Regions from separate parts of the Sedimentibacter sp. genome, predicted to be linked through region 1. Evidence: riboswitches for the same ligand, from Rfam matches in the RefSeq annotation. Region 1 holds a riboswitch; the other holds the start of a gene.
What was found. Region 1 has a riboswitch for lysine ahead of AAGU76_RS07550 (FAD-dependent oxidoreductase). Riboswitches for the same ligand answer to the same signal wherever they lie in the genome.

Region 1 (3,415 bases):
GATGCCAAGTATAAAATTGTTCTGAACAACCTTAACTATGTATCCGAACTTGAAAAAAAGTGTGACGATGAAGTGTCCAATGTACTTGCATCATTACAAACAGAACTTGAAAAGCTGGAAGGGGACACTGAAATAATAGGTATACTGCAGAAAGCCTACCAGGATGAAAAGGAAGTCAAGAAAGCATACTATATGAGTTTGTACAACAAGAACTGATAAAAAAGCCACAGGCTGTCGAACAGCCGGTGGCTTTTTTGCGGCGTGCAGCGCAATTTATAAATTCATATCCCATCGTTCTTCTACCAATTTTTCTGTTCCCCACTCGTTGTTTTCATGGGTCTCGGTTATCCTGAAGCCCTTGGTTTCATACAGGTGTCTCGCAGCGAACAGGGTGCTGAATGTCCACAAAAACACATGCTTGTATCCTTTTTTCCTGCAAAAGTCCATAGCCGAGTCAAAAAGCAGATGACCGGCTCCCTTGCCTCTTAATTCAGGTTCGATCAAGAAAAATCTGAACTGAGCGTTGTTGTCGTCTGCATGCCTTATGGCGGCACTTCCCATAGCAGCTCTGTCATGGTGAAGAATGAGCATGCATTCTTTTTCCTTATCAAAATGATCGATGAAATCATATACGGCATCTTCCACGTATGACTTCCACACATCAGTTGTCAGGCCGTATTCCGTCTCATACATCATGTGATGACCTTTTATTACATAATCAACATCCTCTGAAGTGAAGTTTCTGATTGTCAGACCGCTGTTAATAGTATTCTCATTTTTATCCATGAATTTACCTCCGCCATCAATTGTTATTGCATTAACATGCATCTGCTGCTACATATGATCAGCTGCGATTGTCATTTTACTTATTTTACCTCATAAGGCTTTTATTGTCCAGACTTATTGATGAATGCTTTGCAAGGCTGTCTTTGCATATATAGCAAACTCTTTGTTAATTTAATATTTTAGAAATACTTATAATTTTTATAAATACTATATTGCATAATTCGTCAAACTAAGTTATAATCGTCCTAATTAAATATCAGAGGATAGAGGCGGTCCTGACAAGAGTAGGCAAGTTGAGGTATTAGAGATACCGTGGATTCTTGCTGAAAGGGGAAGGGCCCGAAGGGTGGATTTTTCTCTTGAATCCATTACCTGGTTTCAGAATTAAGAGTTCTGCGACTGTCACCTATTGAGGTGGAGAGCTATCGTTTTGTACAGGCGTTTTTTTGCTATTATTTTTTTGAACAAGGCGATCAGGATTTCTATCGTCTTGTTTTTTATTGTTCTGATAATCAAAATACGGAGGATGAATATGACAAAAGTAATTATTGTTGGAGGCGGCTGGGCAGGATGTGCAGCAGCCATAAGCGCCAGAAAGGCAGGAGCTGAAGTGACTGTTCTGGAAAGAACTGACATGCTTCTGGGCACGGGCCTGGTAGGAGGCATCATGAGAAACAACGGAAGATACACTGCAACCGAGGAAATCATTGCAATGGGATGCGGCGATCTTTTTGAAATCTGTGACAGAAGTTCAAGACATACCAATATAGAGTTCCCGGGACACAAGCATGCGAACCTTTACGATGTGGGTAAAACACCGGGTGAGGTTATGAGACATATGGAGGGCATGGGCATTAAGATATTCTTCAATATGAGAATTAGCGGCATATCAATTGACAACGGAAGAATTCTGGGGGTTCAGGATTCTGAAGGCAACATGTTTGAAGGTGATGTGTTTATAGATGCAACAGGAACTGCGGGACCCATGAACAATTGTATCAAGTACGGCAACGGATGCGCCATGTGCATACTGAGATGCCCGAGCTTCGGAGGAAGAGTGAGTCTGACGGGCCTTGCAGGCATAAAGGAATCCATGGGTGCAAAGCCAGACGGGTCCATAGGTGCAATGAGCGGGTCCTGCAAGCTTTACAAGGAATCACTTTCTGAGGAAATTCAAAAGGACCTCAATGAGAAAGGCGTGGCTGTCATTCCTCTTCCCATGGAGCTTGTTGAAGACCATCTGGGTGTTAAGGCCTGTCAGCAGTATGCACTTCCGGAATTCAGGGACAACATAGTGCTGCTGGATACGGGCCATGCAAAGCTCATGACGCCGTACTACAACCTGGAGACGCTCAGGAAAATTCCGGGTTTTGAAAATGCCAGGTTTGAAGATCCATATGCAGGCGGAAAAGGAAACTCCATGAGATATTTTGCCATGGCACCCAGGGACAACCATCTTAAGGTCGAAGGTGCTGAAAATCTGTTCTGCGGCGGTGAAAAGGCCGGGCTGCTGGTTGGCCACACAGAAGCGATCGTAACGGGAACACTGGCAGGCAATAACAGCGTAAGATATGCCCTTGACATGGAACTAATTTCAATTCCGGAAAAGCTTGCAACAGGCGATGCCATTGCATACGTTAAGGAAAGGATGTCCAAGCCGGAGGGGATGACGAAGAAATATACATTCTCAGGTTCCGTATATTTTGAGAGAATGAAAGAGCTGGGTTTGTACAGTACTGATGCTGCAGAGGTGTCAAAGCGCGTTGAACAGTGCGGCATGAAAGATATATTTGCAAATGCATTATAAAAAATTGACTATAGCGAGGGCTTAAAATGGAACTTGGAATACTTCACTATATTTACATCGGCATGATTCTGGTAATCATGCTGACCATGACTTTAAAAATGGATACTGTCTTGCCTTGCATAATAGGATTGTTTCTGATGGGATTTGCGTCCACAGGCAGCCTGATAGCAGCAATACAGGTTATATTCAATGCCATGATAGCGGCAGGAAAGGAATTTCTGGGCATCATTGTCATAATATCCCTGGTGGTGGCCATGTCAAAGGCCCTCGGAGATATAGGCGCCGATGAGCTGATGCTGAGACCCATAAAAAAGGTAATGATAAACAGGGAGATAGCTTTCTGGATTCTGGGATTCGTAATGATGACCGTGTCATTCATCGTATGGCCGTCACCAGCGGTAGCCCTGGTTGGAGCCATCATGCTTCCTGCAGCGAAAAAAACAGGGCTTCCTGCAGTTTACGCTGCATCTGCAATGAACCTGTTCGGACATGGCATAGCTCTGTCCGGTGACTATTTCATACAGGGAGCACCGGAAATAACCGCGAAGGCAGCCGGACTTTCAAATGCAGGTCCCATAACAAGTGCGAGTCTGCCTCTTTGGATAACCATGAGCACCGTAACGGTAATCACGGCTTTCATAATGATGAAAAGAGATTTGAAAAAATCTGACCAGGGTGAGGCTGCATTAACCGTTGATCATGTGGATTCCAATGCAGCGACAGAGCCGTCTCTCAGTGCAAAATTTGTGGCAATAATCACGCCGTTGGCATTCATCATAGATGCTTTTGTGATGTATAAATTCAAGCTGAGGGGAGGAGACG
Region 2 (3,415 bases), on a different contig from region 1:
CCCCTGCTATTACCGCGCCTGCTCCTACGTGAACATTCTTTCCTATTGTTCCTCTTGCGCCCACAACTGCGTTCATGTCAATCATTGTCTTTTCTCCGATGACAGCACCGATGTTGATCACTGCACCCATCATGACAACAGCATCCTTTCCTATGGTTACCATGTCCCTGATCACGGCTCCAGGCTCTATTCTGGCCTGGATTTCATTTGTGTCCAGAAGAGGAATAGCTGAATTTCTTCTGTCGTATTCCAGATGGTAAGTTTCAATGTTGTTTTCCTGAAGAATTTTTGCAGCATCCTCGTATTCGCCGATAAGTATCGCCATTTGTCCCGATTTGAAAACCTTCATGCTGTAAGTGTTCATATTTTCATAGTTTCCCGAAACGTAAAGTTTCACCGGAGTTGATTTTTTTGCTTCTTTGATAAATTTCGCTATCTCATATGGATCTTGTAAAAACATATTTCCTCCTTGAATTTTATTTATGCTATGTTGATTATCCTGCCGGAGTCCATGTTGTCGACTTCAAACATGTCCTCCGTCTCGTAGTAGCCTGCCGGTCTTCTGGACAGCTTCAGGGCTATTTCCAGAGCGCCTCTGGCAAAAATTTTCTTCGAAAAAGCTGTGTGCTTTATTTCTATCATTTCGTCATTGCCTGAGAATATGACCGTATGCTCTCCCGGTATGGTACCGGCTCTCATGGCATGTGTTTCAACGTGATCTCTTCCCGTGGCTTTCATTATGTCTTCAGCCAGAGTTTTTGCAGTTCCGCTGGGCGAATCTTTCTTTTTGTTGTGATGTCTTTCTATTATATCTATGTCAAAGCTGTTCAATTCATTAACAATTAATTTGAGCATTTTTCTCACTACATTTATGCCTACTGAAGTGTTTGATGACAGTATAACAGGTATTCTTCTTCCTGCTTCCCTTATTTTTTCCTTTTCTGCCTCTGAATATCCTGTTGTACAGATCAGCAGGGCTGCATTTTTCCTTGCTGCATAATCAATTAGAAAATCTAGATTTGCAGGGTTGGAGAAATCTATAACCACGTCAACTTTTCCGAAAGCTTCCCCATACTGTCCGTTTCTTGGAGACACAAATCCGGCCAGGTGTATGCCGTCATAAGTCTGTGCTTCCTGTTCTATTACTTTTCCCATTGCACCTTGTCCGCAAAGTACTATATTAGTCATAACATCCCTCCTTAGCAAGATATGCCGCAATCTCTCATTTCGGCCATTAATTTTTCCTTGTTTGCATCAGACATAGGATACAAAGGCGCCCTCAGTTCAGGACTGCAAAGGTTCATCACTCCCATTGCCTCCTTCACGGGTATGGGGTTCGTTTCAATAAACAAGGCATTGATAAGCCCGTTCAATGACAGCTGTGCATCTCTTGCAGCCTCTATGTCTCCAGCGTTGAAGTCATCTACCATTTTTTTTGTTTCAGCAGGAAGTATGTTTGCAACTACCGAAATTACTCCATGCCCTCCCAAAGCCATGAGCGGAACAACCATGTCGTCATTTCCCGAGTACACGAAAAAGTCCTTGGGGCAAATTCTGATCATCTCTGCAACTTGGCTTATGTTTCCGCTGGCTTCCTTGATTCCGACTATATTTTCAATTTGTGACAATTCTACTGCTGTTTTTGGTTCAATGTTCATTCCTGTTCTTCCGGGAACGTTGTAAACAATGATTGGAAGTTTTGTGCTTTCGGCAATCATTCTGTAGTGATTTACAAGACCTCTTTGAGTTGTTTTGTTATAATAGGGCGTCACCACAAGCAGTCCGTCAGCTCCTGCCTCTTCGCAGAATTTAGCTTTCTTTACCGCTGATGATGTGCAGTTGCTGCCAGCGCCTGCTATAACAGGAATTCTCCCGTTAACCCTCTTCACAATGAATTCAACCACCTGATGATATTCATCATCTGTCATGGTTGACGCTTCTGATGTTGTTCCTGCCGCAATAATGGATCCTGATTTTTCAACATGCATGTCAACCAATTTGCCTAATGTTTCATAATCAATTTCTCCGTTTGAAAATGGCGTAACCAGAGCTACTCCGCAGCCTCTTACCAAATCGTTCATACTTTTTCTCTCCTTAAAATTATTTATTAATAAATAATTTTCATGCCGCTTTTTTTATCTTTTATGCTTTCCCTGAATGTAATAAAAAAAGCGACATAAGAGCAAAAGGGCTCTCAGACGCTTACAAAAAACACCGAACCTTCTGCCCAGCATATTACAGCTCTCTCTTATAGGATTGGGAAGCATCCTATAAAAACAGTATTACATCTCTTAAATGTAAGCCCAGGGAGAGTTTCCCTTCGGCGAATCACCCTTTCAAAGCCCAGCTTCTACTCTTGATCATCGCAACCTCTGTAATATACCCATGAAAATATTTAATTTTCCTAATTATATGCCCCACAGGAAAATATGTCAACAAGAAATATTATTTTTTTTGTCAATCTGTTGAACTGATACTAATCGAAATTATTTCCCGGTGCACAATATTGTTTATGCACTGGATAGAATAAATAAAACAAGCACATGTCTTACTATTTGTCTACAGCATGTAATCTTAGGAGATCCTTCGCTACGCTCAGGATGACAAATTCGTGGTTTGTAATAGTATAAGGCATCCTTTTGGATGCCTTCATTATCAAAGCCTTTTCATTGAAATTACATTTTCATAATGCTTCCTGTCAAATGAAACCGAAATCAATGCAGTAATGTCATAGGACTTAGGACAGGTTACCTTTTCAACCTTGCCGCTGCAAACCTCCCCGCCTAATCGGTCAACCAGCACAACCCTGTCGCCTGCCTCAGGCAGAGGAAAATACTCGTAGGGAAATGTTATGAGAGCCTTGTCTTCGCCGTGGTTTACATTCATCAGGTGAATTGCTATTCCCGGGCACTTTGCTGCACATATGCCGCATCCCACGCATTTTTCAAAATCGATGGTCGGCAGGTTTGTGATTGGATTTCCAACCTTGATTGCTCCCTTGGGGCACGAGGTTTCACAGGGATTGCACGGTATCTGCTCAACACACTCTATTACTGCAATGTTTCCCAGTCTGTAATCCTCATCCCTAGGAAAGCCGGGCGAGCATTTCAGTTCTTCAATGGAAGGAGCTCCGAATTTCTTAAGACATGTCATACTATCAACTCCTTCCCTTTTTCAAGAATCTGGCTCTTGGCAGTCCTTCTTTTTTCGCCGAACTGTCCGCATCTTAAGGAATCAAGCTTAGTCCAGATTTCATCCATTCTTGTTCGTGCCTTTTCTTCATCCACCAGCCCCAGGTCGCATGCCACGCTTATGCCTGCCAGCCGGCCTTCCTCCATGGCGGTGCTGGCTTCCTCAATGCCGGAAACGTCTCCTGCCACATATATTCCGTCTACGGTTGTTCTCATGCATCTGT

Region 2: it holds a riboswitch for lysine, as region 1 does, so the genes downstream of both, dapA (4-hydroxy-tetrahydrodipicolinate synthase) here and AAGU76_RS07550 (FAD-dependent oxidoreductase) in region 1, are expected to answer to the same signal.

Annotation. Positions count from the first base shown of each region.
Region 1 covers NZ_JBCFAS010000002.1:206,298-209,712, reverse strand. Annotated here, with positions in the region: gene AAGU76_RS07560 (hypothetical protein) at 1-216, shown strand, start outside; gene AAGU76_RS07555 (GNAT family N-acetyltransferase) at 274-786, opposite strand; lysine riboswitch at 1,043-1,219, shown strand; gene AAGU76_RS07550 (FAD-dependent oxidoreductase) at 1,298-2,593, shown strand; gene AAGU76_RS07545 (hypothetical protein) at 2,620-3,415, shown strand, end outside.
Region 2 covers NZ_JBCFAS010000003.1:319,741-323,155, reverse strand. Annotated here, with positions in the region: gene dapD (2,3,4,5-tetrahydropyridine-2,6-dicarboxylate N-acetyltransferase) at 1-460, opposite strand, end outside; gene AAGU76_RS13350 (dihydrodipicolinate reductase C-terminal domain-containing protein) at 481-1,188, opposite strand; gene dapA (4-hydroxy-tetrahydrodipicolinate synthase) at 1,200-2,081, opposite strand; lysine riboswitch at 2,231-2,383, opposite strand; gene AAGU76_RS13340 (4Fe-4S binding protein) at 2,656-3,153, opposite strand; gene AAGU76_RS13335 (NAD(P)/FAD-dependent oxidoreductase) at 3,150-3,415, opposite strand, start outside.